3 regions of the Streptomyces sp. NPDC047043 genome follow, and region 3 is predicted to be linked to each of the others. Evidence: riboswitches for the same ligand, from Rfam matches in the RefSeq annotation. Region 3 holds a riboswitch; each other region holds the start of a gene.
What was found. Region 3 has a riboswitch for thiamine pyrophosphate ahead of thiO (glycine oxidase ThiO). Riboswitches for the same ligand answer to the same signal wherever they lie in the genome.
Positions count from the first base shown of each region.

Region 1: it holds a riboswitch for thiamine pyrophosphate, as region 3 does, so the genes downstream of both, thiC (phosphomethylpyrimidine synthase ThiC) here and thiO (glycine oxidase ThiO) in region 3, are expected to answer to the same signal.
Region 2: it holds a riboswitch for thiamine pyrophosphate, as region 3 does, so the genes downstream of both, ABZ880_RS33580 (thiamine ABC transporter substrate-binding protein) here and thiO (glycine oxidase ThiO) in region 3, are expected to answer to the same signal.

Region 1 is NZ_JBEYVO010000019.1:517-10,745, reverse strand. It holds gene ABZ880_RS28125 (DUF5326 family protein) at 1-9, shown strand, start outside; gene ABZ880_RS28120 (IclR family transcriptional regulator C-terminal domain-containing protein) at 418-1,161, shown strand; gene ABZ880_RS28115 (SsgA family sporulation/cell division regulator) at 1,260-1,697, shown strand; gene ABZ880_RS28110 (YibE/F family protein) at 1,906-3,483, opposite strand; TPP riboswitch at 3,555-3,744, shown strand; gene thiC (phosphomethylpyrimidine synthase ThiC) at 3,737-5,539, shown strand; gene ABZ880_RS28100 (hypothetical protein) at 5,675-6,541, opposite strand; gene ABZ880_RS28095 (metallophosphoesterase) at 6,734-7,816, opposite strand; gene ABZ880_RS28090 (LacI family DNA-binding transcriptional regulator) at 8,018-9,130, opposite strand; gene hisC (histidinol-phosphate transaminase) at 9,552-10,229, shown strand, end outside.
Region 2 is NZ_JBEYVO010000024.1:92,656-103,042, forward strand. It holds gene ABZ880_RS33570 (ABC transporter ATP-binding protein) at 1-476, opposite strand, end outside; gene ABZ880_RS33575 (iron ABC transporter permease) at 477-2,078, opposite strand; gene ABZ880_RS33580 (thiamine ABC transporter substrate-binding protein) at 2,150-3,226, opposite strand; TPP riboswitch at 3,314-3,419, opposite strand; gene rlmN (23S rRNA (adenine(2503)-C(2))-methyltransferase RlmN) at 3,444-4,550, opposite strand; gene ABZ880_RS33590 (NUDIX domain-containing protein) at 4,577-5,128, opposite strand; gene ABZ880_RS33595 (hypothetical protein) at 5,179-5,673, shown strand; gene ABZ880_RS33600 (SRPBCC family protein) at 5,681-6,130, opposite strand; gene ABZ880_RS33605 (phosphatidate cytidylyltransferase) at 6,253-7,413, opposite strand; gene frr (ribosome recycling factor) at 7,413-7,970, opposite strand; gene pyrH (UMP kinase) at 8,118-8,876, opposite strand; gene tsf (translation elongation factor Ts) at 9,065-9,901, opposite strand; gene rpsB (30S ribosomal protein S2) at 10,058-10,387, opposite strand, start outside.
Region 3 is NZ_JBEYVO010000002.1:199,007-209,393, reverse strand. It holds gene ABZ880_RS04020 (sulfite oxidase-like oxidoreductase) at 1-448, shown strand, start outside; gene ABZ880_RS04015 (DUF4396 domain-containing protein) at 471-977, opposite strand; gene ABZ880_RS04010 (deoxyribonuclease IV) at 1,053-1,931, opposite strand; gene pknB (Stk1 family PASTA domain-containing Ser/Thr kinase) at 1,998-3,929, opposite strand; gene ABZ880_RS04000 (thiazole synthase) at 4,048-4,842, opposite strand; gene thiS (sulfur carrier protein ThiS) at 4,846-5,046, opposite strand; gene thiO (glycine oxidase ThiO) at 5,043-6,197, opposite strand; TPP riboswitch at 6,195-6,306, opposite strand; gene ABZ880_RS03985 (hypothetical protein) at 6,360-6,704, shown strand; gene ABZ880_RS03980 (FAD-dependent oxidoreductase) at 6,777-8,018, shown strand; gene ABZ880_RS03975 (Rv2175c family DNA-binding protein) at 8,083-8,454, shown strand; gene thiE (thiamine phosphate synthase) at 8,639-9,298, shown strand; gene metF (methylenetetrahydrofolate reductase [NAD(P)H]) at 9,419-10,342, shown strand.

The sequences.
Region 1 (10,229 bases), on a different contig from region 3:
GACTGGTGAGGGCCCTGGGACACCGGTGATCGGTAACAGGAATCACCGGTTCCCTCGCGCGAGGGAAGTTTTCCGGGCAGGTCGTCCCCAGGCGGTGGTGGGCGGTTAGAGTCCGGAATTCGACGCGGGGACGACCCCGCGAGCGGCGTACACCCCCTCCCGTGTTCCCCCAGCACGGGCTGCCCCCTCGCGCTTCGGGAGTGACCCTTGGCCACGGTAGACACCGCACTCACGGATCCCGGCGTACCTCCATCCCCGGTCCGGGCCGAAGTCCCGCCCACGGGACGCCGCATCCGGCCCCCCGAGCAACCGGGTCCCTCGACGCAGGAGTGTGCGACGGCAGCACCGGCACCTCGGGCGCCCTCGCAGCGGACCGCACACCAGGCACCGACGCACCCGGCCGCACCGGCACAGGCCGTGACGCTCATCGGATCCGTCCAGCGGGCCATGCGCCTCCTGGAATGCGTCGCCGGACATGAACACGGAGCCCCTGCAAAACAGCTGGCCCGCGAGACCGGACTGGCCCTCCCCACGGCGTACCACCTGCTGCGCACCCTCGTGCACGAGGGCTATCTGCATCGAGACAAGGGGCTGTTCTTCCTCGGTGAAGCCGCAGTGCGGCTGAGCAGCAACGGAGCCGAGCAGAAACGTCGCAGCGTGATCGTCGACGCACTCGCCCACTGGCGGGACGCGATCGGAGTGCCCGTGTACTACGCCCTGTACCGGGACGGCGAGATCGACGTCAGGTGTGTCTCCGACACCCCGGGCAACCCGGCGGTCGAGGAGTGGGCCGACTTCCGCGAGACGGCGCACGCACACGCGATCGGGCAGTGCCTGCTGTCCCAGCTGGACGACGAGGCCCGCCGCGACCACCTCGACCGGTACCCCGTGCAGTCCATCACCCCGTACACGGTGCGTGACAACCACACCATGCTCCGTCGGCTGGATCGGATGCGGCGCATGGAACCGGTCACGGAGCGGCAGGAGTACGCGCTGGGGACGGTGTGCGCGGCGATTCCGATCACCGTGGGCACCACGGCCGCGACGATGGCCATTTCACTGCCTTCTCATCAGGCCGATCGGCTGCTTTCCGCGGCCCAGCAGTTGCAGAGCGAAGTGGGACGACTGCTGGGATCGCTCGCGATCTCTATCAGTATCTGAAAACTCACTCCTTGTGATCTCCCGTGTACGTTCAGCAAGATGCCACCAGTGTCAGGGATCATTCCCAGCCAGTCGGCTTCACAATGACGGGGTAGGCGATGCGCGAGTCCGTACAGGCAGAGGTCATGATGAGCTTCCTCGTCTCCGAGGAGCTCTCCTTCCGCATCCCGGTGGAACTGCGTTACGAGACCTGCGATCCCTATGCCGTACGGCTGACCTTCCATCTCCCCGGTGATGCCCCGGTGACCTGGGCGTTCGGTCGCGAGCTGCTGATCGACGGGGTCGGCAGGCCGTGCGGAGAGGGCGATGTACGGGTCTCGCCCGCCGAACCCGACTCGCTGGGCGAGGTCCTGATCCGGCTTCAGGTCGGCTGCGACCAGGCGCTGTTCCGCTCTTCGACGGCGCCGCTCATCGCCTTCCTCGACCGCACCGACAAGCTGGTGCCGCTCGGTCAGGAGGGCTCCCTCGCGGACTTCGACGCCCACCTCGACGAGGCGCTGGACCGCATCCTGGCGGAGGAGCAGAGCGCGGGCTGAAACGGCAGCGGCATGGCGAGAAGTCGGTGGAACGCTTCAGCGCGGGCGCGGGGGTGTGCAGTAACGCTTCTCCGCGGGCCGGCCGGGCGGCCACCGGACCCTCTTCTCGGGTGTCTGGGCGGCCGTCGGACGCCTTTTTCGGTTGCCCGGGCGGCAGTTGTCGGACCGCTTCCACTCGCGCGCCCCGGCGGCGCACGTGCCGTTCGCCTCAGCGCTTGCGGCGGCGGCCGTGCCCCGTGCGCGTCTGAGCCTGAGCCGGCGCCGTGACGGGCACCGCAGCGGCCTGCTCGGGCCCCGGACGGTCGGCCGCGACCACCAGCGCCGCGAGCAGCGTTGTGACCGGCACGGAGGCGACCAGGCCGATCGAGCCCACCAGGGTGCGCACGATCTCCTCCGCGACCAACTCGCTGTTGGCGACCGCCCCCACGCTGCTCTGCGCGATGGAGAACAGCAGCAGCAACGGCAGCGCGGCGCCCGCATAGGCGAGGACCAGCGTGTTGACGACGGACGCGATGTGGTCGCGGCCGATGCGGATGCCCGCCCGGTACAGTCCCCGCCAGCCCATCGACGGATTGGCCTCGTGCAGCTCCCAGACGGCCGACGTCTGTGTGACCGTGACGTCGTCGAGGACACCGAGCGAGCCGATGATGACGCCCGCGAGCAGCAGACCGCTCATGTCGATCGACGGATACAGGCCATGGATCAGACCGGTGTTGTCGTCCGTGTTGCCGGTGAGGGCGGCCCAGCCGATGAACCCCGACCCCAGGAAGCCGATCAGCACCAGCGAGAGCAGCGTGCCCAGCACGGCCACAGACGTACGGGCAGACAGCCCGTGGCACATATAGAGGGCGATCAGCATGATGGCGCTCGACCCGATCACCGCCACGAGCAGCGGATTCGAGCCCTGCAGAACTGCGGGCAGGATGAAGAAGGTGAGCACCAGGAAGCTGATGGCGAGCGCGACCAGCGCCATGACGCCACGCATCCGGCCCACCACCACGACGGCGAGCGCGAAGATACCGGCGAGCAGTGCCATCGGGAACCTGCGGCTCACGTCGGTGACCGAGTACTGCAGGTCCTTGGGCGCCGAGGGTTCGTAGGCGACCACGACCTTCTCACCCTCGTGCAGTTGCCGTGACTGGTCGGGCTGCACGATCTCGGTGAAGGTACGGCCCTTGTCCTTGCCGGTGTCGACGCGGATCGTCGCCTTCTTGCAGGTGCCGTTCGCCTCCTGCTTCGCGGAGGAGCCTTCGGCGGTGGAGGTGTCGCCGGTCGGGGTCTCGCCCGAGGCGTTGACCGACTTGCAGCTCACGCTCGCGACCTTGGTGACGGTCGCCTGCTGGGTCTGCCGGTCGAAGCCCACTCCGGTGCGCTCGTGCGGCGGAGCGCCACCGGGCCACAGCACCGCGAGCCCGACCACGACGGCCGCGGCGAACGGGATGAGGATCGCCGCGATGACCTTGCGCAGGTGCTTGGAGACCGGAGCCGCCGGACCGTGGCTGTGACTGTGCCCGTGCCCGCCGCCAGAGCCGGGGTCGGGACCGTGTCCATGGTCGCCGTGATCGTGCTCGTGTCCGCCGTCCGACCGGGGCCCGTGACCGTGGTCGGATCCATGCCTGTGTCCGGACTCGTAGTGCTGTCCCGAATCGTGATCGTGTGTGCCGTCGAAATCGCCGCCGTATCTGCGGCTGTCGGCACGGCCGTTGCCGTGTCCGGGGCCGTTGCCGTAGCCGGGCCGGCGGGGCGGCTCCGGTGGTGGGTACGGGGGCTGATGTGTCGTGGTCACCGCCCGATCATCGCAAGAACGACAGGGGCCCCCTGTTCACCGCGCCCGAATTGACGCTAGCGTGGAGGCACCTTTGCACACGCGGGAGCTCGGAGCACCGGGCTGAGAGGGCGCTGACCTCCGTCCCAGCGATGTTTCACGTGGAACATCACCGAAGTCGAGTGATGTTCCCCACGAAACGTCGGCAGACGGAAACCGCTGCGTCGACCGCCGAACCTGTTACCGGGTAATGCCGGCGTAGGGAGTAGGTCTCATGACCAACAAGGACGCACGCACGCCTGCCTCCAGCCAGGACGAACAGCCCATCGCGGGTGAAAAGTCCCAGGAGGCCGGGAAGTCCATCGGCTGGCACAAGGCGTATGTCGAGGGTTCACGCCCCGATCTGCACGTGCCTGTCCGTCAGGTGCACCTCACCAACGGGCAGTCGGTGACGCTGTACGACACGTCGGGCCCGTACACCGATCCGCTCGTCGACACCGACGTCCGCAGGGGGCTCGCCCCGCTGCGGGAGAACTGGATCATCGCTCGCGGCGACACCGAGGAGTACGCGGGCCGCCCCGTCCGTCCCGAGGACGACGGGATCAAGCACACCTCGCCGCGAGGTGGTCTGCGCAACCTCGACGCGGTCTTCCCGGGGCGGCCGCGCCAGCCGCGCCGGAGCCGCGACGGCAAGGCGGTCACGCAGCTCGCGTACGCGCGCCGCGGTGAGATCACGCCCGAGATGGAGTTCGTGGCCGTCCGCGAGAACGTGTCCCCCGAGGTGGTCCGCGAGGAGATCGCGGCAGGGCGCGCGGTGCTGCCGGCGAACGTCAACCACCCGGAGATCGAGCCGATGATCATCGGCAAGCGGTTCCTGGTGAAGGTCAACGCCAACATCGGCAACTCCGCGGTCACTTCCTCCATCGAGGAGGAGGTCGAGAAGATGACCTGGGCCACCCGCTGGGGTGCCGACACGGTCATGGACCTGTCCACCGGCCGCAACATCCACACCACCCGCGAGTGGGTGCTGCGCAACTCCCCCGTCCCCATCGGGACGGTGCCGCTCTATCAGGCACTCGAGAAGGTCGACGGCCGCGCCGAGGAGCTGACCTGGGAGATCTACAAGGACACGGTCATCGAGCAGGCCGAGCAGGGCGTGGACTACATGACCGTCCACGCAGGCGTCCGCCTGCCGTTCGTCCCGCTCACCGCGAACCGCAAGACCGGCATCGTCTCGCGCGGCGGCTCGATCATGGCGGCGTGGTGCCTCGCGCACCACAAGGAGTCGTTCCTGTACGAGAACTTCGAGGAACTCTGCGAGATCCTCGCCGCCTACGACGTCACGTACTCGCTGGGCGACGGCCTCAGGCCGGGTTCGATCGCGGACGCCAACGACGAGGCGCAGTTCGCGGAGTTGAGGACTCTCGGGGAACTCAACACGATCGCCAAGCGTTTCAACGTACAGACCATGATCGAGGGCCCGGGACACGTCCCGATGCACAAGATCAAGGAGAACATCGACCTTCAGCAGGAGATCTGCGATGAAGCTCCGTTCTATACGCTCGGCCCGCTGACGACGGACGTCGCGCCCGCGTACGACCACATCACCTCCGGCATCGGCGCCGCGATGATCGCCTGGTGGGGCACGGCGATGCTCTGCTACGTCACGCCCAAGGAGCACCTGGGCCTGCCCAACCGGGACGACGTCAAGACCGGCGTCATCACCTACAAGATCGCCGCCCACGCGGCCGACCTCGCCAAGGGGCACCCCGGTGCTCAGGAGTGGGACGACGCGCTGTCCGACGCCCGCTTCGAGTTCCGGTGGGAGGACCAGTTCAACCTCGCCCTGGACCCGGACACGGCACGGGAGTTCCACGACGAGACGCTCCCCGCGGAGCCGGCCAAGACCGCCCACTTCTGCTCGATGTGCGGGCCGAAGTTCTGCTCGATGAAGATCTCCCACGACATCCGCCGTGAGCACGGCGGGAGCCAGCAGGAGATCGAGGAGGGCATGGCCCAGAAGTCGAAGGAGTTCGCGGCGGCCGGCAACAGGGTGTACCTGCCCATCGCGAACTGACCCAGGGCAGCCGAGAGGGCTCGCGCCCCCGAACCGTCCTGGACTCGGGGAGGCGGCGCGGACCCGGGTGTTCGACTTGCGCTCCCCCGGCGGACCCTCACGGGCCTCCCTGTTGCGGAGGGCGCAAGCCGAGCGTTACTCCGGCTGGTGTTCCGGGCCTCCGAAGTCCGGGCTGGTGTAGTCCGGGCTCGTGAAGCTCGGGCGCGGGCCGGGGGCCGGGCCGTCGTCCGGGCTGCTGAAGCCCGGGCGGTTGTAGCCGAGGTGCGGGATGCGGCTCGGCGCCGGCGGTGTCGTGCTGTGCAGTACCGCCGCGGCGCCGGGGTCGGCGAGTGCCTCCCGGAGGAACGGCAGGACGCCGCGTTCCAGAAGCGCCTCGCGCCAGGCTTCCCTGGCTCGGGCGACCTCCCCGCTCAACTCCCCGTACGGCCCTGCTTCGAGCGAGGGCCTGTTGCGCAGGGCGGTGAGCAGCAGCCCGACGGCGGCGACGAGGATCGCGGCCGCGGTCATCGCGCCGAACACCCATCCGGCGGTGATCATGGTCTTGCCGAACACCTGCTTGGAGTCGAGCGACTTGATGATGTAGCCGACGAGCAGGAAGATCACCGCGGCCGTGCCGGCCAGGACGGGGGTGAGGACGGCGGCGACGGCGACGGCGCCCGCACCGGCGGGCTCGGCTGCCTCGCCGAGGGTGGTGGCGAGCCCCATCGCGCCCGCACCCGACTCCGCGGAGCCGGATTCACGGGTGGACGGCGGGGTGGACGACGCCGGCTGGCGCAGTTCCTCGCGGACCTTCACGTAGTGCTGGTACTCGGTCGCCGCGGCCACCGTTATGAGTGCGGTGGCGTTCAGCGCCATGGTGCGCAGCTGTTCGGGGTTGAGCCGCTGACCTACAGCGGCCAGTTCCGGGCGGTTTGGGGCGGAGCGCAGCGCCTCATCGAGGACCCGCTCGTACTCCTGGCGGTCCTCGCTCAGCAGGTGCTGCGGAACGCTGTTCATGTGCATCCCCCGATGCTCCGTAGGGCTTGGGGCTCGCATGACAACGAGCCGTCGGGCAGAAACGGAGGGGAGCCTGCTACGGATAAGCCGATGGTAGAGCGGTGACGGCACGCGGTGACAGGGGGTTTCCGGAAATTGGGCCCTGGCCTGCGCCGTTTATCGCGATTCCTCCGTGGGGGTCGCCTGCCCTGTGAACGTTCAGATATCCAGGGGAAGTTGCTGGACCAGCAGTTTTCCGGCCATGGTCACTCCGCCGTCCATGGCGATGGCCAGACCATCGGCGTAGACGTGCGGCCCTTCGACCACGGGCCCCGCGCTGTCCTCGCCGTCCTCGGAGCCGACTTCGCCCAGCAGATACGGAATGGGGCTGTGACCGTGAACGATGCGGGCGCCGCCGTACGTATTCAGCAGGGAGCGTACGGCGTCTGCACCACCCTCGTCGCGGAAGGAGAACCGCTTGGTGAACTTGCGGAACATGTCCCAGCACTCGTCCGCGTCGTTGCGCGTGAGCGTTTCGCGGACCGTGTCGTTGACCGCCTCGATCGAGTCGCCGTAGTCGAGGTAGGCGGTGGTGTCGGAGTGGACGAGCAGATAGCCGTCGACCTCTTCGACGGCGTCGAGGCGGGCCATCCACTGGAGGTGGTGGTCCTGGAGGCGGTCCATGTCGGTCTTCTGGCCGCCGTTGAGCAGCCAGGCCGCCTGGAAGGTGGCAGTGCCCGCACCGGAGTTGACGGGGGTGTCGCCGAACCGCTTGGCGCCGAGCAGCAGCAGCTCGTGGTTGCCCATGAGGGCCTTGCAGTAGCCGCCGGCCGCGGCGGCCTCCGCGGACAGCCGCATCACGAGGTCGATGACGCCGATGCCGTCGGGACCGCGGTCGGTGAAGTCGCCGAGGAACCACAGCCGGGAGGTGCCCGCGCTCCAGTTCCCGGCGGCGTCGATGAGGCCCTGCTGCTGGAGGGCGGCCACCAGCTCGTCGAGATAGCCGTGCACGTCTCCGACGACGTACAGCGCACCCGCGCCCTCTCCTTGCTGAGGGGCCGCCAGGGACGCGGGGTCGACGCTCACCTGAAGCGTGTCACCGCGGTTGATGACGGGCAGGTCGCGCTGCGTCGGTGTGTATCCCTCCGGGACGTCTGCCGACCCGTCCAAGGGTCTGGCGACGTCGCCGGGGAGCGTGCTGTGGCCGTACGGACCGGTCTCGTGGACGTACGCAGGTACCCGGAAGTCGCGCAACGTCGCCGTCCGCTCCACCTCGGGTCCCTGACCGGCCCCCTGAGTCATCAGACCCCTCCACCATCGCGCCGCATCTGCACCGCGTCGGACTGCCTGGTCGCAGCGGCCCGCGGTGTCGTGGGCCCATCATAGGAATGCGGATCGCGCCATGTGATGACCCAGGGGTGGTGAATCGGAGCAAGAGTCCTGTTCACCGCGGCATTCGCCCCGATTGGGCAGGGCTTCGACCGCCTGCTGACAGCGCTTGTTCTATTCCTCTTCGGGTGATCGGGGAGGGCTGACCGTCGTGCGCGGCGGACGCCGCTGGGACGAGGTGCGCACGATCAGCTCCGTCGGTATCACCTGCTCGACCGGTTGGTCCGATTCGACCCCCTCGATGGCGTCGATGAGGAGCTGGACCACGGCCGTGCCGATCCGGCGCGGCTTCAGTGAGAGCGTGGTGATGGGCGGTTCGGTGTTCGCGTACACGGTGGACTCGCTGCAGCACACAAGAAGCAGGTCGTCCGGTACGCGCAGACCGTAGCGGCGGGCGGCGGCGAGCAGGTCGGTGCCGTTCGGGTCGAACAGTCCGTAGACGGCGTCGGGCCGGTCGGGCCGGGCGAGCAGCCGGTCGGCGGCGACGGCGCCCGCGCACGGGTCGTGCGCCGGGTAGGCCTCGTACACCGGGTCCTGGCCGACGCGTTCGCACCAGCGCAGGTACGCCGTGGTCGACAGATGGGTGTACGTGTCCGTCGTCGTCCCCGTGAGCAGGCCGATGCGGCGGGCGCCTGCGTCGGCCAGGTGATCGAGGATGCCGAGTACGGCGGCCTCGTGGTCGTTGTCGACCCACGCGGTGACCGGGAGCGAGCCGGCCGGGCGGCCGTCGGAGACGACCGGTAAACCCTGCCGGACCAGTTCGCTGACCACCGGGTCCTGGTCGGAGGGGTCGATGACCACCGTGCCGTCCAGTGCGACGTTCGACCACACGTCGTGGCGCGAGGTCGCGGGGAGGATCACGAGGGCGTAACCGCGGGCGAGCGCGGCCGAGGTGGCGGCGCGCGCCATCTCCGCGAAATACGCGAACTCGGTGAAGGTGAAAGGTTCATCCCCGTACGTCGTCACGGTCAGGCCGATGAGGCCGGACTTGCCGGTACGGAGGGTTCGGGCCGCCGCCGACGGGCGATAGCCCAGCCGGTCGGCGACCTCGCGGACATGGCGTCGGGTGGCGTCCGGGAGCCGGCCCTTGCCGTTGAGGGCATCGGAGACGGTTGTGATGGAGACTCCGGCGGCGGCGGCCACGTCTCTGATGCCCGCCCGGCCCGGCCGGCTGCCTCGGCGTGAGGTTTCCGCGCGGCTCACCTGGTGCTTCCCTGCTGCTGTCATGGCGAGCCGATAGTAGGGCTCATGCAGTGGGGTAGGGCGGACGCATATGCACGCGTTGACAGGCACGTTTCTGCATGGTCATTTATCGTCAACTACCTTTGAAACAAAGTCAGTTGAACGATCCAATGGTGCTACGTGACTTGTCGGCACGCATGAGCCTGCCAAGTGTCCGATGTTTCGAAGAGGTCTCAACTCACCTGGACGGGTGATGCGCGCCAGGGCGTGAGCCACCGGCGCGCAGATATATGTGATCGCGCCCCCCGATTCGTCTGCCTTGGTGCGTGATGCCCCTGATGCGCGTGTGACGGGTGGGGTGAAGCTCCCCGGCAGAGGAGGTCTGCCCTCAGCTGTACGCAGCGGCGCCGAATCCTCATAAGGTGAGCAGTATTGGAAGCCGGTGGTGGTCACGAGGAGGACTGCGGTGAGCGAGACGAGCCCCAAGCTGCGCGCCGAGCTGGAGGGTATCCCCACCTACAAGCCGGGCAAGCCCGCCGCGGCCGGTGGCCCGGTGGCCTACAAGCTGTCCTCCAACGAGAACCCCTATCCGCCGTTGCCCGGCGTGATGGAGACCGTGACGGCCGCGGCCTCGTCCTTCAACCGCTACCCGGACATGGCGTGCACGGGCCTGATGAACGAGCTGTCGGACCGCTTCGGCGTCCCGCTCACCCACCTGGCCACCGGCACCGGGTCGGTCGGCGTCGCCCAGCAGCTGATCCAGTCCACCGCCGGCCCCGGCGACGAGGTGATCTACGCCTGGCGGTCGTTCGAGGCGTACCCGATCATCACGCAGATCAGCGGCGCGACCTCGGTGCAGGTTCCGCTGACGCCGGGCGACGTGCACGACCTGGACGCGATGGCGGACGCCGTCACCGACCGGACGCGCCTGATCTTCGTCTGCAACCCGAACAACCCGACCGGCACGGTCGTGAAGCGGGCCGAGCTGGAGCGGTTCCTGGACCGCGTGCCGAGCGATGTGCTGGTCGTGCTGGACGAGGCCTACCGCGAGTTCATCCGCGACGTCGAGGTGCCGGACGGCGTGGAGCTGTACCGCGAGCAGCCGAACGTCTGCGTGCTGCGTACGTTCTCCAAGGCCTACGGC
Region 2 (10,387 bases), on a different contig from region 3:
GGCTCGTCGAGCATCAGCAGCCGGGGCCGGGGCGCGAGCGCGCGGGCCAGCGCCACGCGTTGCTGCTCACCGCCGGAGAGCGCGGCGACGGCCCGGCGGGCGGCACCCGGCAGCCCGACTAGGTCCAGCAACTCCCGTACGCGCTCCGCTTGCCGAGGGCGCGACGTCCCGTGCATCCGCAGCCCGAAGGCGACGTTCCCGCCCACGTCCCGCTGCGGGAACAGCTGATGGTCCTGGAACATCAGCCCGACCCCGCGCTTGTGCGCGGGCACGCCGGCCTGGTCCCGCCCGTCCAGCAACACCCGCCCGCCGTCCAGGGGCTGGAGCCCGGCGACCGCCCGCAGCAGCGTCGACTTGCCGCTGCCGCTCGGCCCCAGCACGCAGACCACCTCGTGCTCGGCGACACCGAGGCCGACGGCGTCGAGCACGGCCCGCCCGCCGAACCGCACGGTGGCGTCCTCAAGGCTCAGCAGCATCTAGAACTCCCCGGTCCGGTCGGTACGGAGCCGCTCGAGCACCAGCAGCGCCACCGCGCACACCACCATCAGAATCGTCGAAAGGGCCATCGCCTGGCCGTAGTTGAGATCACCCGGCCGACCCAGCAGCCGCGCCACCGCAACCGGCAGCGTGGGGTTGTCGGGCCGCGCGATGAACACGGTCGCCCCGAACTCCCCCAGCGACACCGCGAACGCGAACCCGGCGGCGACCAGCAGCGCCCGCCGCACCATCGGCAGGTCGACCTCCCGCCACACCCGCCACGGCGACGCCCCGAGCACGGCCGCCGCCTCCCTGAGCCGCGCGTCCACGGCCCGCAGCACGGGCAGCATGGTCCGTACGACGAAGGGGACGCCCACCAGCGCCTGCGCGAGCGGCACCAGGATCCACGAACTCCTCAGGTCCAGCGGCGGCTTGTCCAGCGCGATGAGGAACCCGAAGCCGACCGTCACCGCGGAGACGCCGAGCGGCAGCATCAGCAGCGCGTCGAAGCCGCGGACCAGCCGTCCCGCGTCCCGGCGGGTGAGGGCCGCGGCGGCCAGACCGCCGATCACCACGGCAATGGCGGTCGCGGCGAGGGCGTACTGGAGCGAGTTGCCGATGGCCTCGATCGGCGGCACGAGGAAGGTCCCGCCGTCGTCGTTGGTGAGGGCCCGGTAGTAGCCGAAGTCAGGTGCGTCCAGGGACCGTTGCACCAGCACGGCGAGCGGCAGGACGAGCAGCACGAGGACGGTGACGAGGACACCGGCCAGCAGGCCCCATTCCCGCGCCCCGCGCGGCCGCCGGGCCGTGACGTTCGCGTCCACCAGCCGCAGGGCGGTCTCCCGCCGCCGTACGGTCCGGGCGTGCACGGCGAGGATCGCGCCGACCGCCACGAACTGGACGATGGTGAGGACCGCGGCCGTGGAGAGGTCGAAGATCTCGGACGTCTGCCGGTAGATCTCGACCTCCAGCGTCGAGAACGTCGGCCCGCCGAGGATCTGCACCACGCCGAACGAGGTGAAGGTGAAGAGGAAGACCATCAGCGCGGCGGCGGCCACGGCGGGCGCGAGGGCGGGCAGGGTCACCTTCCGCCAGGCCTCGAGCGGCGATGCGCCCAGCATCCGCGCCGCCTCCTCCTGCCGCGGGTCGAGCTGGCTCCAGAGCCCGCCGACGGTCCGTACGACGACGGCGTAGTTGAAGAAGACGTGGGCCAGCAGGATGGCCCAGACGGTGGTGTCGAGCCGTACGCCCCACAACTCGTCGAGCAGTCCCCCGCGCCCGACGAGCGCCAGAAAAGCCGTACCGACGACGACGGTCGGCAGCACGAACGGAACGGTGACGACGGCCCGCAGCACCTGCTTGCCGGGGAATTCGAAGCGCGCGCAGACATACGCGCCGGGGAGCGCGATCAGCAGCGTGAGCGCGGTGGAGGCGAGCGCCTGCCAGGTGGTGAACCACAGCACGTGCCGGATGTCGGACTGCGTGACGACGTCCACGATCCGCCCGAACTGCCAGGCACCGCCCACCTTGAGCCCGCGCGCCACGATCGCGGCGACGGGCCAGGCGAAGAAGACACCGAAGAACGCGACGGGCACCGCCATGAGCCCGAGCCGCGTCGCGTTCCCCGAACGCCGTTCGCGGACGGCTGTTTCGGGTGCTTCGGCTGCTTCGGCTACTTCAGTACGAGTGACGTCCACGACTTGACCCACTGGTCACGGTTGGCGGCGATCTTGTCGGGCGCCATGGTCTCGGGGTCCTTGGCCTGCGGCCCGTACTTCACGAACTCCGGCGGCACCTGGGCGGCCTCCCGCACCGGGTAGACGAACATGTTCAGCGGCATGTCGTCCTGGAACTCCTTGGTGAGCAGGAAGTCGATGAACGCCTTGCCCCCCTTGCTGTTCTTGGCGTTGCTGAGCAGCCCGGCGTACTCGACCTGCCGGAAGCAGGTCCCGTACGACACCCCGGTCGGCGCGGTCTTGGGCTTCGGGTCGCCGTAGATGACCTCGGCGGGCGGCGAGGAGGCGTAGGAGACGACGAGCGGCCGGTCGGCCTTGGCCTTCTTGCCGCCCGCGGACCCGGAGAACTCCTCGTTGTAGGCCTGCTCCCAGCCGTCGACGACCTTCACGCCGTTGGCCTTGAGCTTCTTCCAGTAGCCCTGCCAGCCGTCGTCGCCGTACTCGGCGGCGCTGCCGAGCAGGAAGCCGAGGCCGGGCGAGGAGGTGGCGGCGTTCTCGGTGACGAGGAGATTCTTGTACGCGGGCTTGATCAGGTCGTCGAAGGACTGCGGCGGGGTCAGCTTGTGCTTGCTGAAGTACGCCTTGTCGTAGTTGACGCAGATGTCTCCGGAATCGATCGGCGTGACCCGGTGCCTGGCCTGGTCGACCCGGTACTGCGGCAGGACCAGATCGGTGCCCTTCGCCTCGTACGACTGGAAGAGCCCGTTGTCGAGCGCCCGCGACAGCAGGGTGTTGTCGACGCCGAAGAAGACGTCGCCCTGCGGGTTGTCCTTGGTGAGGATGGCCTTGTTGACGGCCTGCCCGGCGTCGCCGTCCTTGAGGACGTGGACCTTGTAGCCGGACTGCTTCTCGAAGTCCGCAAGGACGCTCTTCGAGACGGCCCACGAGTCGTGGCTGACGAGAGTGACGGTCTTGGAGTCGCCGGAGCCCTCGCTGCCGGACGACGACCCGCACGCGGACAGCGTGATCAGGCCAAGGCCGACGGCCGCGGCCACGAACGTCTTGGTGTGCACTGAATTCCTCCTGGGTGACCAGGAAGAGACGCGGCCCTGCCCGGGACCGCCGGAGAATTCCGCCGGCTCCCGGGCAGGGCGCAACAGCTTGAGTGATGACCGAACTTCCTACCCAGAATGACCTGGGCAAGGTTCAGAGGGTCTGCGGACTCTCCCGCACTCTCAGCGCTGTGGCGCTCCCCTGTCGGAATATGAAGATGTACGTACGGGCTTCAGGTTACCGCTCGGTGGCCGCGAGCTGACCGCAGGCCCCGTCGATCTCCTGACCACGCGTGTCCCGGACGGTCACCGGCACCCCGTGCGCCGCGATGGCCTCGACGAACGCCTTCTCGTCCTCGGGCCGCGAGGCCGTCCACTTGGAGCCGGGCGTCGGGTTGAGCGGGATGAGATTGACATGCACGGGCTTGCCGCGCAGCAGCCGCCCGAGCCGGTCACCGCGCCAGGCCTGGTCGTTGATGTCGCGAATAAGCGCGTACTCGATCGAAAGTCGGCGCCCGGACTTCTCCACGTACTCGAACCCGGCGTCGAGCACCTCGCGCACCTTCCACCGCGTGTTGACGGGGACGAGGGTGTCGCGCAGCTCGTCGTCGGGTGCGTGCAGCGAGATGGCGAGCCGGCACTTGAAGCCCTCGTCGGCGAACCGGTGGATCGCGGGCACCAGCCCGACGGTCGACACCGTGATGCCACGCTGCGAGAGCCCGAGTCCGTCCGGCGCGGGGTCGGTGAGCGAGCGGATGGCCGTGACGACCCGCTTGTAGTTCGCGAGGGGCTCGCCCATGCCCATGAACACGATGTTGGACAGCCGGGCCGGCCCGCCCGGGACCTCCCCGTCCCGCAGCGCCCGCATCCCGTCGACGATCTGGTGCACGATCTCGGCGGAGGACAGATTCCGGTCCAGCCCCGCCTGCCCGGTGGCGCAGAACGGGCAGTTCATCCCGCACCCCGCCTGCGAGCTGATGCACATGGTCACCCGGTCCGGGTAGCGCATGAGCACCGACTCGACGAGCGTCCCGTCGAACAGCCGCCACAGCGTCTTGCGGGTGGTGCCCTCGTCGGTCGACAGATGCCGCACGACGGTCATCAGCTCGGGCAGCAGCGCCTCGCGCAGCTTCTCCCGCGAACCGGCAGGGATGTCGGTCCACTCCACCGGGTCGTGCGCATACCGCGCGAAGTAGTGCTGCGAGAGCTGCTTGGCACGAAACGGCTTCTCCCCGATCTCGGACATGACGTCCTTACGCTCGGCAGGCGTGAGATCGGCAAGATGCCGCGGCGGCTTCTTGGCTCCGCGGGGGGCGACGAAAGTGAGTTCTCCGGGCTTAGGCATGGCTGTACCAGTGTCGCAGATCGCCGCTAATGCCATTCCCAGTGGTGAGTGAGCACCGCCGCATCGCTGCCCGACGCCTCATCGGTGGCGAATGCCGAGGTGGGAAGGCCGGAGACGTCCGCCGCGACCGTGTGCAGGAGGTACCGCGTCGGCAGACCCGGATAGGACGGCGAGTCGACCTGCTCGACGGTGGTGGAGACCGGCTCGGCGGAGACCTTCACGTAACGCGCCTCCACCCGAAGCTCTTCGGCCACGCACCGAAGCGCCCCGGCGACAGCCGTCTCCCCCGGCTTCAGCTTCTCCGTGGGCGGGGAGTTCCTCTCGCGTACGGCCCCGGTGGCCATGAGCTGTCCGACCTCGGTCAGCTGCTTGCCGTCCGCTTCGATCCGCACGCTGACCACGGCGACCTGCCGCAGCGGCGGGTCCTCCGACAGCCATGACTCGCCGGACGCGATCTCCCGCCACAGGCTCGTGACCGGCTTGCTGCCGTCACGGCCCCACGCGTCGTACGGGATTCCGTGCCGGGTCAGCCATTCCTGGAGTTCGCTCAGGCTGCCCACGCGGACCGGCTCGTGCATCAAGGCCCCCCTCGGTGACGGTGTAGCGGGCTACACCACGGATCCGGGTGATGGTTCCCTCGTGGCCGCACCCGCACGCCGGGATCGTGGTCGGCACAGGGCACAGCGCCACCAGAGCCTTCCAGAAGGGACCGTCCATGGCCGCCGACCGCCGACGCCGCCGCCGTACCACCACTCTCGTCACCGCCGCGGCAGCCGCCGCGCTGACCGCCGGACTCGTCACTGGCTGCGACCCCGGCGACGTGGACAACTCGCTGGACTGCGTGCAGAACTACGACACCATCGCCGACAGCCTGAGGGCGATCCACGAGGCCGGGCAGGCCGCGGCGAGCGACCCCTCGCGGACCGACGAGTCCATCGACACGATCGAGAAGAACCTCGACAAGATCGATGCCAAGTCGGACGACAGCAAGGTCGACCAGGCGGTGAAGAACCTGAACCAAGCCGTCGCCGACTACAACAAGGCCGTCCTGAACGGCGAGAACCCGGACTCCGCCGAGATCGACAAGGCGGCCGACGAGCTGAAGGACGTCTGCACCTCGTAGCGGCCGGCTAGGCGGTGGTGTGCTCCAGCTTGTCCTTGAGCAGCTGCTCGTTGCGCGGCATCTCCTTGCGGACCTGGGGGCGGACGACGAGGGGCAGCAGGACCTTGCCGAGGCCGTGTCCCTCGAAGTCGAGCTCCATGGTCACGCGGGCACGGCGGCCGTCGTCGATGGGCTCCACCTCACCGTGGAAGTTGCCCCTGATGGGACCGTCGATGCCGCGCAGCCCCCAGCTGTGCGGCGGGTCGTACTCGGTGAACTCCATGGTCATCGGCATCTCGCGGCGCCCGACCCGCCGGGTGACCCGGACTCGGGAACCGGTGTGGAGCGGACCCTCGTCGAGCAGCTCCGCGGAGACCGCGCTCAGCTGCCACTCCGGCAGGTGGGCGGGGTCGATCACATACGCGTACACGTCTTCCGCGGTGCGGTCGACGTCGATCGATTCTCGGATGACTGACATGGCGTGACCCCCTTGGGAGGCTTACACCGGAATCGTCCCACTCGCCCGACCGGCGCGCCATCGCCCAAGAACGCGAGGAGCCCCCGCCCTCGAGAGGGCAGGGGCTCACAGGCGTACGTACGTCAGCCCGACCCGACGAACAGCACCAGCAGCAGCCACACGACCGGCGCCGTCGGCAGCAGCGAGTCCAAGCGGTCCATGATCCCGCCGTGCCCCGGGAGCAGCGTGCCCATGTCCTTGATGCCGAGGTCACGCTTGATCATCGACTCGCCGAGGTCGCCCAGCGTGGCGCTGGCCGCGACCGCGAGGCCGAGGAGCAGTCCCTGCCACCAGGAGCCGTCGTCGATCAGGAACTGCATGCACAGCGCGCCCGCCACCATCGCGAACGTCACCGCACCGAGCAGGCCCTCGCGGGTCTTGCCGGGGCTGATGCGCGGGGCGAGCTTGTGCTTGCCGAAGCGCCAGCCGACGGCGTACGCGCCGGTGTCGCTGACCACGGTGAGCAGCAGGAACGTCAGCACGCGCCAGGGGCCGTCGTCGGCCGTCAGCATCAGCGCCACGAAGGTCGCCAGGAACGGCACGTAGAACGCCGCGAAGACGCCCGCCGTGACGTCCTTGAGGTAGCCCTCGGGCGGCTCCGTCATGCGCCATACGAGCACTGCCAGCGCCGTGAGCGCCATCGCGACCCACGCGCCCTCGGCGCCGCGGACGTACCCGGCGACGACCATCGCCGCACCGCCGAGCGCCAGCGGGACCAGGGGCGCCTTGATGCCCTTGCGCTCCTGGAGCCGGCTGGTCAGCTCCCACAGACCCACCACGACGGCGACGGCGACCACACCGACGAAGACGGCCTTGACGACGAACAACGACGCGATGATCACCACGCCGAGACCGACACCCACTCCTATGGCCGCACCCAGGTCGCGCCCCGCGCTCTTCTTCTGCGGCGGGGGCGCCGGCTGTGGGGCGTCGGGCATGGGCTCCGGATTCTGCGGCACCGCCCCGTGGGGCTGCGCCTGCGGCGTGTCGTAGGTCTGCGCCTGCGGCGTGTCGTCGCGGAACAAGGGGCCGCTCAGCCGAGCAGCCCCCCGGTCGTCATCCTGGTCTCCGCCATACGCGGGTACGTCGGGCACGATGGGCATGGGGCGAGTCTGCTGCGCCTCAGGCGCATCGTACGCGGGACCCGCCGGGGCAGCCCCCGGGACAGGTCCCTGCGCGGTGGGCCCCCAGTACCCGGCCTGCGATCCGGTGTGTGGCGGCGCTCCCCAGGAAGAGTCGTTCATCAGACCTCGAGCAGCTCCGCTTCCTTGTGCTTCAGGAGCTCGTCGACCTGCGCCACGTACTTGTGGGTGGAGTCGTCGAGCTCCTTCTCGGCGCGGCGGCCCTCGTCCTCGCCGACCTCGCCGTCCTTGATCAGCTTGTCGATGGCGTCCTTGGCCTTGCGGCGCACGGAACGGATGGACACGCGCGCGTCCTCGGCCTTGCCCTTGGCGACCTTGATGTAGTCGCGGCGGCGCTCCTCGGTGAGCTCGGGGAACACCACCCGGATGATGTTGCCGTCGTTGCTCGGGTTGACGCCCAGGTCGGAGTCGCGGATGGCCTGCTCGATGTTGCGCAGGGCCGTCTTGTCGAACGGGGTCACTACCGCCATGCGCGGCTCCGGCACGGAGAACGAAGCCAGCTGGTTGATCGGCGTCGGCGCGCCGTAGTAGTCGGCCACGATCTTGTTGAACATCGCCGGGTGCGCACGACCGGTGCGGATCGCGGCGAAGTCCTCCTTGGCGACCACGACGGCCTTCTCCATCTTCTCCTCGGCCTCGAGGAGGGTCTCTTCGATCACCACTTGCTCCTGCGTGTCTTGAGTAGGCCCGGCTGCTGTTCCATATGCGTGGGGGCGGCGGCCGGCTGCGTCGCGTCTTCTTCCTGCACGGTTCCCGACCGGCAGGACATTGTCCATCCCCCGGTCAGGGTCCGTGGGTGTTGCTGGTCAGTCCCGGCTGTCCTGGTCACCCACAAGCGTGCCGATCTTCTCACCCTTGACGGCACGGGCGATATTGCCCTCCGCCAGAAGCTCGAAGACGAGGATCGGCAGCTTGTTGTCGCGGCACAGCGTGATGGCGGTGGCGTCGGCGACCTTGAGGTCGCGGGTGATGACCTCTCCGTAGCCGAGGGAGTCGAACTTGACGGCGTCCGGGTTGGCCTTCGGGTCTGAGTCGTAGACCCCGTCCACACCGTTCTTGCCCATCAGCAGCGCCTCGGCGTTGATCTCCAGGGCGCGCTGGGCGGCGGTGGTGTCGGTGGAGAAGTACGGCATGCCCATACCGGCGCCGAAGATGACCACGCGGCCCTTCTCCAGGTGTCGTACGGCACGCAGCGGGATGTACGGCTCGGCGACCTGGCCCATGGTGATGGCGGTCTGCACCCGGCTGTCGATGCCCTCCTTCTCCAGGAAGTCCTGGAGGGCGAGGCAGTTCATCACGGTGCCGAGCATGCCCATGTAGTCCGAGCGGGCCCGGTCCATGCCGCGCTGCTGGAGCTCGGCGCCGCGGAAGAAGTTGCCGCCGCCGATGACGACCGCGATCTCGGCGCCGTCCCGGACGACGGCGGCGATCTCACGGGCGATCTTGTGCACCACGTCGGGGTCCACACCCAGGCCCCCGCCACCGGAGAAGGCCTCGCCGGACAGCTTCAGCAGAAACCGGCCGCGTACTTTGCCGTCGTCGCTCTTCTGGGGCTTGGTGGTCATGGAGATCCCGCCTCTTTCACGTGTTGCACATACGAAGAAGGCCACTGCCGGTGGGGTGTCGTTCGCAACCCATTCTCGGCAATGGCCTCCTCGTCAGATCTGCTGTCGTCCGTCACGCGCCCGCGTGACGGCGTACCGGACGACTGCACCCGACCCTATCGGGCCGACGCGCCGCTCGCGGCACGGACTCAGATGCCGACCTTGATGCGCGTGAAGCGCTTCAGGGTGACACCGGCCTCGTCCAGGACCTTCTGGACGGACTTCTTGTTGTCGAGCGCGTACGGCTGACCGAGCAGCGTGGCGTCCTTGAAGAAGCCGTTGAGGCGACCCTCGACGATCTTCGGCAGGGCGGCCTCGGGCTTGCCCTCGGCGCGGGTGGTCTCCTCGGCGACGCGGCGCTCGGACTCGACGACCTCGGCCGGCACGTCCTCCTTGGAGAGGTACTTCGGCGCGAAGGCGGCGATGTGCTGGGCGACGCCCTTGGCCAGCTCGGCGTCGGCCTTGTCCAGCTCGACCAGGACACCGATCTGCGGGGGCAGGTCGGGCATGGTGCGGTGCATGTACGCGAAGACGAAACCGTCGGCGAACTGCGCGAAGCGGTCCAGGACGATCTTCTCGCCGAGGTTGGCGTTGGCCTCGTCCACGAACGCCTGGACGGTCTTGCCGGCCTCGATCTCGGAGGCGAGCAGGGCCTCGAGGTCGGCCGGGGAGGTCGCGGCGACGTGCTGCGCGATCTGGTTGGCGGCGGCCTGGAACTTCTCGCCCTTGGCGACGAAGTCCGTCTCGCACTTCAGCTCGACCAGGACACCGGAGGTGTTGTCGTCGGCGATGACGGAGACCACGGCGCCGTTCTCGGCGGAGCGGCCCTCGCGCTTGGCGACGCCCTTCTGGCCCTTGATGCGCAGCGCCTCGACGGCCTTGTCGACGTTGCCGTCGGCCTCGTCCAGGGCCTTCTTGCAGTCCATCATGCCGGCGCCGGTGAGCTCACGAAGCTTCTTGACGTCGGCGGCGGTGTAGTTCGCCATGAGTCTGTGAATCTTTCTCGAAGTCTGGAAGATCGAAGATCTACGGGGTCTACGGCCCCATGTAGTCGGGGGCCGCTGACACTCCGCCGACCTACGGGTGAACGGCGGGAGCGGACTTCATGTCCCGCTCCCGCCGTCAACTCTGACGCTGACGGGTCAGGCCTGCTCGGCGTCCGCGGCCGGGGCCTCGGCGGCCGGAGCCTCAGCCGCGGGGGCCTCGGCAGCCGGGGCCTCAGCAGCCGGGGCCTCGGCAGCCGGGGCCTCAGCAGCGGCCTCGGCCGGCTTCTCGGCCTCGTCGGCCTTCTTCTCGCCCTCGAGCAGGTCGCGCTCCCACTCGGCGAGCGGCTCGCCCGCGGCCTTCTCGCCCTTGTCACCAGCGGCGACACCGGAACGGGCGATGAGGCCCTCGGCGACGGCGTCGGCGATCACACGGGTGAGCAGGGTGACGGAGCGGATCGCGTCGTCGTTGCCCGGGATCTTGTAGTC
Region 3 (10,387 bases):
GGAGTTCGCAGCCCTGCCGTACACCACCGTCGTCGCCGACCTGCACTGCGTCACGAAGTTCAGCATGCTCGGCGCCGAATGGGGCGGCATTCCGGCCCGTACGATCCTCGAGATCGCGCCGCCCGCGCCCGCCGTCACCCATGTGATGGTGTGGGCCGAGTACGGATTCAGCTCCAACCTCCGCCTTGCGGACTTCGCCTCCGAGCGGACCATCTTCGCCACCCACAAGGACGGCGAGCTGCTGACGGCGGAACACGGATTCCCGCTGCGCCTCGTCGTTCCCCATCTGTACGCCTGGAAGGGCCCCAAGTGGGTGCGCGGCGTGGAGTACATGACCGCCGACCGCCGCGGCTTCTGGGAGGAGCGCGGCTACCACAACGTCGGCGACCCGTGGAAGGAACAGCGCTACTCCTACCAGGAGGAGCCCGGGGACGGTCCCGAGCTCTGACTCCCGGCGTCCTGCGGGTGTCTCAGTGGTACTGGTGCACCACCGCGTGGCCCTTGCCGCGCCCGATCATCCACTTGTTGACCGGCACGGTGACCACGAAGGCGATCACGAGCGAGAGCGCGAGCGAGATCCAGAACAGCGCGTCCATCAGCTCCGCGTCCATCGCGTCCGGCCACACGACGATCACGCCGTTGTCGATCAGCTCCATCACGGCGATGGACAGCGTGTCCGCGGCCAGCGCCACCCGGAAGGCCGCACGGAAACCGAGGCCGGCCTTCAGCACCCCACGCAGGGTGAGCGAGTAGCCGAAGAAGAACGCGAGGACGATCGCCAGGACCGTCGTCGGGACGTTGCCCCAGCCCAGCGCGGTGCCGATCACCATGCCGAGCACCTCGCCGATGGCGCACCCGGTGAGGCAGTGGAGCGTGGCCTGGGCGGCCGTGCTCCAGGTCGCGGCCGCCGGGTGATGGTGTGCGTGTGTCTGATGTGCCTGTGCCTGTGTCTGGTGTGCGTGTGCCTCGTGCTGCATGACTGCCCCCAATGCCGGTAACGGTTCCTGCACCGAGCAGGAACCGTATACCCCCTAGGGGTATTCCGGAACGGGCTAGGAATCGCGCAGTTTTTTCAGCCGCTCCACGTCCGCCGCATGCCCCTCCTTGCCGCCGGGCGTCTCGATGACGAGCGGTACGCCCTCGGTCGCGGGGTGGGTCATCAGCGCCCGGAACGGGTCCTCGCCGATGTGACCTGCGCCGATGTTCTCGTGCCGGTCCTTGTGCGCGCCGACCACGTCCTTGGAGTCGTTGGCGTGGATCAGCTTCAGCCGGCCCTCGCCGACCGTGTCCACCAGCAGATCGAGGGTCTGGTGCATGCCGCTCGGCCCGGTCAGGTCGTGCCCGGCCGCGAAGATGTGGCAGGTGTCCAGGCAGACGCCCAGCTTCGGATGGGCGTCCAGCGCCTCGAAGTACGGCCCGAAGTCCCAGGTCCGCGAGCAGAGCGAGGCGCCCTGCCCGGCCGTCGACTCCAGCAGCAGGAACGGGTCGTCGTCGTGGGTCAGCTCGTCGAGCAGCGGCAGCATGTACTGCCGTACCTGCTTCAGGGCCACGGACCGCTCCCGGCCGCCGGTCGCGCTGCCGGTGTGCACCACCACGCCGAGCGCCCCGATCTCCCGCCCGCGGCGCAGCGAGTGCCGCAGCGACTCCACCGACTTCTCCACGGTCGCCTCGGTGTGCGAGCCGAAGTTGATCAGATACGGGGCATGGACGTACGCCGGAATCGACTCGGCCTCGCACACCGCGCGGAACTCCTCGTCCTGCCGCGGATTGCCGGCGGGCGTGGCCCAGCCGCGCGGGTTGGCGACGAAGACCTGCACGGTCTCGGCCTTCAGGTCGTGGGCGTAGGACAGGCCGACGGAGTGGAGGCCGCCGGCCACGGGGACGTGGCCGCCGACGGGGTTGCGGGAGGGGGCAAGGTGCTGGCTCTTCACCCGTTCAGGGTGTCATGCGGTACGACCTGCTCCGGCACCGGATCTCGGGTCGAGCGCCCGCGCGGATCACCGGATCTTGATGGTGATCGTCGACCCCTTGGGCGCCGTCTCCCCGCCCTCCACGGACTGGCTCTTGACCGTGTCGCCGAACAGGCCCAGCAGACCGCGGTCCTCGTCCACCTGGAAGCCGGCGTCCTCCAGCGCATTCTTCGCGTCGTCCACGCTGTCGCCGGTGACGTCCGGGACCTCGACCATCTCCGGGCCCTTGGACAGGGTCAGTGTGACCGTGTCGCCGTCGGCGGCCTGGCTGTCGCCCTCGGGTGTCTGCTGGGCGACCTGGCCCTTGTCGTACTCCGAGTTGACCCGCTCGGCGGCGACGTTCACCTTCAGGCCTGCGTCCTCCAGGTCGGCCTTCGCGTCCTCCAGGTCCTCGCCGGTGACGTCCGGGACGTCCACCGGGCTGCCCTTGCTGACGTTCAGTGCGATCGCCGAGCCGCCGCGCCGCGTGGTGCCCGCCTCGGGGTCCGTGGAGATCACGAAGCCCTTGGGCACGTCGTCGCTGAACTCACGGGTGATCATGCCCGGTTCGAGGCCGGCCCCCTTCAGCTGGGTCCGTGCCTTGTCCAGGCGGTAGCCCTTCAGGTCGGGCACCTTCACCGTCTGCGGGCCGTCGGAGATGGTGAGCGACACCGAGGCGTTGTCGCGGATACGGGAGCCGGGCGCCGGGTCCGAGGTGATGACCGTGCCGCGCTTCACCGTGTCGCTGTAGGCGTGCTTGACCGACCCGAGGTCAAGACCGGCCTTCTGCAGCTGCTGCGTGGCCTGCGTCTGGGTCTTCGCCAGCACCGGCGGGACCTTGGTGAACTGGCCGGAGTTGATGTACCACACGCCCGTGCCGACACCGAGGATCAGCAGCACGGCGGCGACGATCGCGAGCGGACCGCGCCGGGAGCGCGCACCGCGCCGCCGCGGGGGCGGTGGCGGGGGTGACTCCAGCCGGCTGGTGCGGTGCAGCGCGGGCTCCGGCTCGTCCTCGTTGACCGGCAGCAGCCGCGGCAGCGTCAGCGCGCGCGGGATGACGCTCGTACGGTCCTCGGAGATGTCCAGGTGCTCCGGCGCGAGCGCCTGCGGCGGCATCGCGTCCAGCTGGTCGGCGCTGAGCGCGGCACGCGCCTCGCGGGCCTGCGCGAGCAGCGCCACCGCGTCGTACGGACGGATGTCGGGGGTGCGCGCGGTGGCCGTGGCGACCAGCTCGTCCAGCTCGTACGGCAGCCCCGGCACGGCGCCCGACGGGGGCGGGACGTCCTCGTGGATGTGCTTGTACAGGACGGTGGCGGGGGAGTCCCCGGCGTGCGGCCGGTCGCCGGTCAGCATCTCGTAGAGGACGACACCGCACGCGTACACGTCGACCCGGGGATCGGCCGTGCCGTGCTCGATCTGCTCCGGCGCGAGGTAGGAGACCGTGCCGAGGACGGTGTCGGTCGTGCTGGTGACCGTGTCCACGGAACGTACGAGGCCGAAGTCGGCGACCTTGACCCGGCCGTCGTCCCCTATCAGCACGTTCTCCGGCTTCATGTCCCGGTGCACGAACCCGGCGCGGTGCGCGGCGCCCAGCGCGGCGAGCACCGGCTCGAGGATGTCCAGGGCGGCGCGCGGCTGCAGCGCCCCGCGCTCGCGCAGCACGTCACGCAGGGTGCACCCGGCGACGTACTCCATGGCGAGATAGACGTACGACCCGTCGGTGCCCTGGTCGAAGACCTGCACCACGTTCGGGTGCGCGAGGCGCGCGACCGACTTGGCCTCCCGGATGAACCGCTCGACGAAGGAGCCGTCGGCCGCAAGCGTCGGGTGCATCACCTTGAGCGCGAGCACGCGGTCGAGGCGGGTGTCCAGGGCCCGGTAGACCGTGGCCATCCCGCCGACCGCGATCCGCGCGTCCACGCGATAGCGCCCGTCGAGCACCTGCCCGACCAGAGGGTCCTGAAGGGTCGTATCCACGCAGGTGAGTGTACGAGCCGCGACTGACAGGGCCGTTGGTTCCTGCGGGATCGGGGCGGTACTGCAGCCGAGCTGTGACGGACGTCGCACCGACTTCCGGATCTTTTCGAACGTCCGTTCAGAACGCGGGGCGCTCGGGATCCAGGTGCGCGCGCCCCTCGTGGGGCGAGGACGCCTCGGCGAAGTGGCGGCGAGGGATGCGGCCCGCCCGGAACGCCAGCCGGCCCGCGTCCACCGCGTGCTTCATGGCCTCGGCCATCAGCTGCGGCTCCTGCGCCCGCGTCACGGCCGAGGCGAGCATCACACCCGCGCACCCCAGCTCCATGGCGAGCGCCGCGTCCGACGCCGTACCGGCACCCGCGTCCAGAATCACCGGCACGCGCGCGTGCTCGGTGATCAGCTGGAAGTTGTGCGGATTGCGGATGCCGAGCCCGGAGCCGATCGGCGAGCCCAGCGGCATGATCGCCGCACAGCCGACGTCCTCCAGCTTGCGCGCCAGCACGGGGTCGTCGTTCGTGTACGGCAGCACGGTGAAGCCGTCGTCGACCAGGGTCTCGGCGGCGTCCAGCAGCTCGATCGGGTCGGGCAGAAGGGTGCGCTCGTCGGCGATGACCTCGAGCTTGATCAGGTCGGTGCCGAGGGCCTCGCGGGCGAGACGGGCGGTGAGCACGGCTTCTCCTGCGGTGAAGCAGCCGGCCGTGTTCGGCAGCACCTGGATGCCGAGCTTCTCCAGGACGGACAGAACGGAACCGTGCACCGAGGGGTCCACGCGCCGCATCGCGACCGTGGTCAGCTCGGTGCCGGAGGCGATGAGCGCCCGCTCCAGCACCTCGAGGCTGGGGGCACCGCCGGTGCCCATGATCAGGCGGGACGTGAAGGACGTACCGCCGATGACAAGGGGGTCGTCGGCCATGGTTCAGCCTCCTTGGACGGCGGTGAGGACCTCGACGCGGTCCCCGTCGGTCAGGGACGTCGACGGCCACTGCGCGCGCGGGACGACGGTTTCGTTCAGGGCGGCGGCCACTCCGGAGGGGGCCGGGGTCAGCGTGTGCACGACGGTGTCGAGAGCCGTGCCGGGGGCGAACTCCCGGGGCTCTCCGTTGACGGAGATGTTCATGCGGGCTGCTCCACGCGCGCGAAGCGCTTCGGGGTGAACGGGCGGGCCTCGTCCGGGAGTTCACCGGTGGCCAGGGCATGCGCCATGGCGTCGCCGGTGACCGGCGTGAGCAGCACACCGTTGCGGTAGTGGCCGGTGGCCAGCAGCAGGCCGGGCAGTTCCGTCGGGCCGAGCAGCGGGGCGTTGTCGGGGGAGCCGGGGCGCAGGCCCGCGCGTGTCTCCGTCAGGGGCAGTTCGGTGATCCCGGGGACGAGTTCGTGCGCGTCGCGCAGCAGCTCGTACACCCCGCCCGCGGTGACCGTGGTGTCCCAGCCCAGCTCCTCGCTGGTCGCGCCGATCACCAGCTCGCCGTTCTCGCGCGGCACCAGGTAGACATGGCTGCCGCGTACGACGGCGCGCACGGTGCGGCTCAGGAAGGGCGCGAACCGCTGCGGCACGGTCAGCCGCAGCACCTGCCCCTTCACCGGTCGCACGGGTGGCAGTGCATCGTGCGGGACGCCCGGCAGCCGCCCGCTGAGGCTGCCCGCGGCCAGCACCACCTGGCCCGCGCCCAGCTCGGCGCCGTCCGCCGTGGTGACACCGGCTGCCCGGTCCCGTACGACGTGGAAACGCTCGGCCCACACCCGGTGGAAGACGACGCCGGCCCGCTCGCACGCGGCCACGAGCGCGCGCGCCAGGCGACGCGGGTCGATCTGGTGGTCGCCGTCGACCCTGAGCCCCCCGCGCACGCCCGGCGCGAGCATCGGCTCCAGGCGCCGGCAGTCGCGCCCCGACAGCCACTCGGACTCCAGGCCCGACTGCCGCTGCAGGGCGTGCAGTTCGCGCAGGTGGGCGCGGTCGTCGGCATCCAGCGCGACGGCGAGCGTGCCGCACCGGCGGTAGCCGAGGTCGAGCCCGGTGACCTCGGTGAGCTCGGCCGCGAAGTCCGGGTAGCGGCGGGCCGAGGCGAGATTCAGGCCGAGCAGGGTCTGCTCGCCGTAGTGCAGCTCGGTGACCGCGGCCAGCATCCCGGCGGCCACCTGGGCGGCCCCGCCGCCCGGTTCGGGGTCCACGACGGCCGCGGCGAACCCGCGCTGCGCGGCGCGCCAGGCCGTGACCAGGCCGATGATTCCGCCCCCGATGACGAGGACGTCTGACGTACGTGACGACATGGGCGTCCAGCCCCTCCCTTCGCCGGCATGACCCGGATCAGGTTCGTACGGTCGGAGGCCGCCAGCCTCCCTCTCAGCCCGGTGCGTCCGGGCTCCCGCGAGTGCTTGTACGTTGGCCACCCTAGCCCGACCCCCGACGCCTCTGTAAGGGAGCCTCCTGTCATGCCCCGCTCGCTGGACGGCCTCGTCCTCGCGCCCGTCGCCGACCAGGCCCCAGGTCAGGTGGGTACCCGTACCCGCTTCACGTACCACGAGAAGGACGGCGAGATCTGGGCCGAGTACGCGGGCGGCGACGTCGTACGCGGGCATCTGGTGGGTACTCGGTCGGGTGACCGGCTGGACTTCCGGTATGTGCAGCTCAAGCACGACGGGACGACGTCCTCGGGGCACTGCGTGTCGACGGTGGTGGAGCTGCCGGACGGACGCGTGAGGCTGGAGGAGACCTGGGAGTGGGAGTCGCAGCCGGGCAGCGGGACGAGCGTGGTGGAGCAGGTCGCCGACGCCTGAGCCGGCCCTTGTGCAGCAGGTCACGGCGCACGACTCCTGACTGACAATTTGTCAGTTGTCTATGGTGATCAGGTGAGCGAGCAGACACGGGAAGCGAGCACGTCACCGGGGCGGCGCGTGGTCGTCGTCGGCGCGGGAATGGCCGGTGTGCAGACCGCCGTCGCCCTGCGCGAACAGGGCTTCACCGGCACCGTCACCCTGATCGGCGCCGAGCCCCACCAGCCGTACGACCGGCCGCCGCTGTCCAAGGCCGTCCTGCTCGGCAAGTCCGAGGGCTCCGCCTTCGACGTCGACTTCGAGTCGCTCGGCATCGAGCTGCAGCTGGGGCGCGAGGCACTGGGCGTGCGCCCCGGCGAGCACGAACTGGACACCGAGGCCGGGCCCGTCCCGTACGACGTCCTGGTCCTCGCCACCGGCGCCGAACCGATCCGGCTGCCCGGCGCCGAGGGCGTGCCCGGCGTGCATCTGCTGCGCACCCTGGACGACGCCGAGCGGCTGCGGCCCGTGCTCGCCCGGCAGCACGACATCGTGGTCGTCGGCGCGGGCTGGATCGGCGCCGAGTTCGCCACCGCCGCGCGCGAGGCGGGCTGCACGGTGACGGTCGTCGAGGCCGCCGACCGGCCGCTCGCGGGCGCACTGCCCGCCGAGGTGGCGGCGCCGATGACCGGCTGGTACGCCGACGCCGGCGCCTCGCTGCGGACACACGCGCGCGTGGAGCGCGTCGAACCCGGCGAGGTCGTCCTCGACGACGGCGCCCGGCTGCCCGCGGGCGCGGTCGTGGTCGGCATCGGCGCGCGCCCCGCCACGGCCTGGCTCGCCGACTCCGGCATCGACCTCGGGGCGCACCGCGAGGTCGTGGCCGACGACCACCTGCGCACCTCGGCACCGGACGTGTACGCCGTCGGCGACTGCGCATCCTTCCCTTCGGGAAGGTATGGCGAGCGCCTGCTGGTCCACCACTGGGACAACGCCCTCCAGGGCCCGCGCACGGTCGCCGCGAACATCATCGGCGAGGCCACCGATGAGCCCCTCGCGGTCTACGACCCCGTCCCCTACTTCTGGTCCGAGCAGTTCGGCCGCTTCGTCCAGTACGCCGGCCACCACACCTCCGCCGACACGACCCTGTGGCGCGGCGACCCCTCCGGCCCCGCCTGGTCCGTCTGCTGGCTCCGTGAGAACCGCCTCGTCGCCCTGCTGGCGGTGGGCCGCCCGCGGGACCTGGCGCAGGGCAGGCGCCTGATCGAGGCGGGCACGCCGATGGATCCGGCGCTGCTGGCCGATCCGGCACGGCCCTTGAAGGCGGCCACGGCGTAGCGCGAAAGCGCAGGTCGGGCCCTCCCGGCTTCCGACTGTCAGTGCGGGATGGCAGGCTTGTTCCGTGACCGAGATTGACGCAAAGATCGATGCTCTCGTCCCCGCCTGGCTCACCCTCCCCGACATCGCAGAGATGCTCGATGTCGAGGTGACGCGTGTGCGGCAGCTGGTCAAGGAGGGCCAGCTCATCGCCGTACGCCGCGGCGAGAACCGCGCGCTGCACGTCCCCGCCGCCTTCATCGACGGGGCCGAGCAGAAGGTCGTCAAGGGCCTGACCGGGACCCTGACGCTCCTGCGGGACGACGGCTTCTCCGACGAAGAGATGCTGGAGTGGCTCTTCACCCCCGACGACAGCCTGCCCGGCACCCCCGCGCAGGCGCTCAGCGAGAATCGCGGCACGGAGGTGAAGCGCCGGGCCCAGGCGCTCGCCGTCTGATCCGAACAGGCCTGACCGAACAGGCCGACTGAACACCGTCCGGCGTACGGGCCGTGGCCGGCGAGGGCCACGGCCGCGGTCCACCGCGGCCATGGCCGAGCCACGCCTGTGGTTCACTACGGCCCGGTCGCGGCCGACCGCACCGGTCCGCGGCCCGTACACCACCGACACCGGGGGACCCCGCATGCCCGTCACGTCCGGCACCGACGCCCGCGCCCAGCTCGCCGACGCCCGGCTCTACCTCTGCACGGACGCCCGCAGGAAGCAGGGCGACCTGCCCGCGTTCCTGGACGCCGTCCTCGCGGGCGGCGTCGACATCGTGCAGCTGCGCGACAAGGGCATGGAGGCGGCCGAGGAGCTGGAGCACCTCGAGGTCTTCGCCGACGCCTGCGCCCGCCACGGCAAGCTCCTCGCCGTCAACGACCGCGCAGATGTCGCGCACGCCGCCGGCGCCGACGTACTCCACCTCGGCCAGGGCGACCTCCCGGTCCCCGCGGCCCGCGCGATCCTCGGCGACGACGTCCTCATAGGCCGCTCCACACACGCGGAGGCGGAAGCCGAGGCAGCCGCCGTCCAGGAGGGCGTCGACTACTTCTGCACCGGCCCCTGCTGGCCCACCCCCACCAAGCCCGGCCGCCACGCACCCGGCCTCGACCTGGTCCGCCACACCGCGGCCCTCGGCACCGACCGCCCCTGGTTCGCCATCGGCGGCATCGACCTCGGCAACCTCGACGAGGTGCTGGAGGCCGGCGCCCGCCGGGTCGTGGTCGTCCGCGCGATCACGGAGGCCGAGGACCCGGGCGCCGCGGCGGCGGAATTCACGAAGCGCCTGCGGCAGGCGTAGGGACGGCCCACCGCCTCCAGCCGTCTCACGTTTGTCCAAGGCGTGGACAACAACTCGACAAATCGGGCAAATTTCCGACGTCCGGTTGGGGGACCGTCTGCCCCTGGCTAACCTGCGGGTATGGCCCTCGGAACCGCATCCACCAGGACTGACCACGCGCGCACCGTCCGCGACATGCTCGCGACGGGCAAGACGACGTACTCGTTCGAGTTCTGGGCTCCCAAGACGGAGAAGGGCGAGCGGAACCTCTGGAACGCGCTCCGCAGGGTCGAGGCCGTGGCCCCCAGCTTCGTCTCCGTGACGTACGGCGCGGGCGGCTCCACCCGCGCGGGCACGGTGAAGGCGACCGAGCAGATCGCCGCCGACACCACGCTCACCCCGGTCGCCCACCTCACCGCGGTCAACCACTCCCTCGCCGAGCTGCGCAACATCATCGGCCAGTACGCCGACGCCGGGATCCGCAACATGCTCGCGGTGCGCGGCGACCCGCCCGGCGACCCCATGGGCGACTGGGTGCCGCACCCGACGGGCCTGACCTACGCCGCCGAACTCGTCCGTCTCATCAAGGAGTCGGGCGACTTCTGCGTCGGCGTCGCGGCCTTCCCGGAGATGCACCCGCGCTCCGCCGACTGGGACGCGGACGTCACCCACTTCGTCGACAAGTGCCGGGCCGGCGCCGACTACGCCATCACACAGATGTTCTTCCAGCCGGAGTCCTATCTGCGGCTGCGTGACCGAGTCGCCGCGGCCGGCTGCGAGACCCCCGTCATCCCCGAGGTCATGCCGGTGACCAGCGTGAAGATGCTGGAGCGGCTGCCGCAGCTCAGCAACGCCCACATCCCCTCCGCCCTGAAAGAGCGGATCCTCACAGCAAAAGACGATCCGACCGCTGTACGCTCCATTGGCATTGAATTCGCCACGGAGTTCTGCGCACGGCTGCTGGCCGAGGGAGTGCCCGGACTGCACTTCATCACGCTCAACAACTCCACGGCGACGCTGGAAATCTACGAGAACCTGGGCCTGCACCATCCCCCGCAGGCCTAGACCGGCCGCACGGGTATACGACACACTGCGTAGCGGCGACTGGGA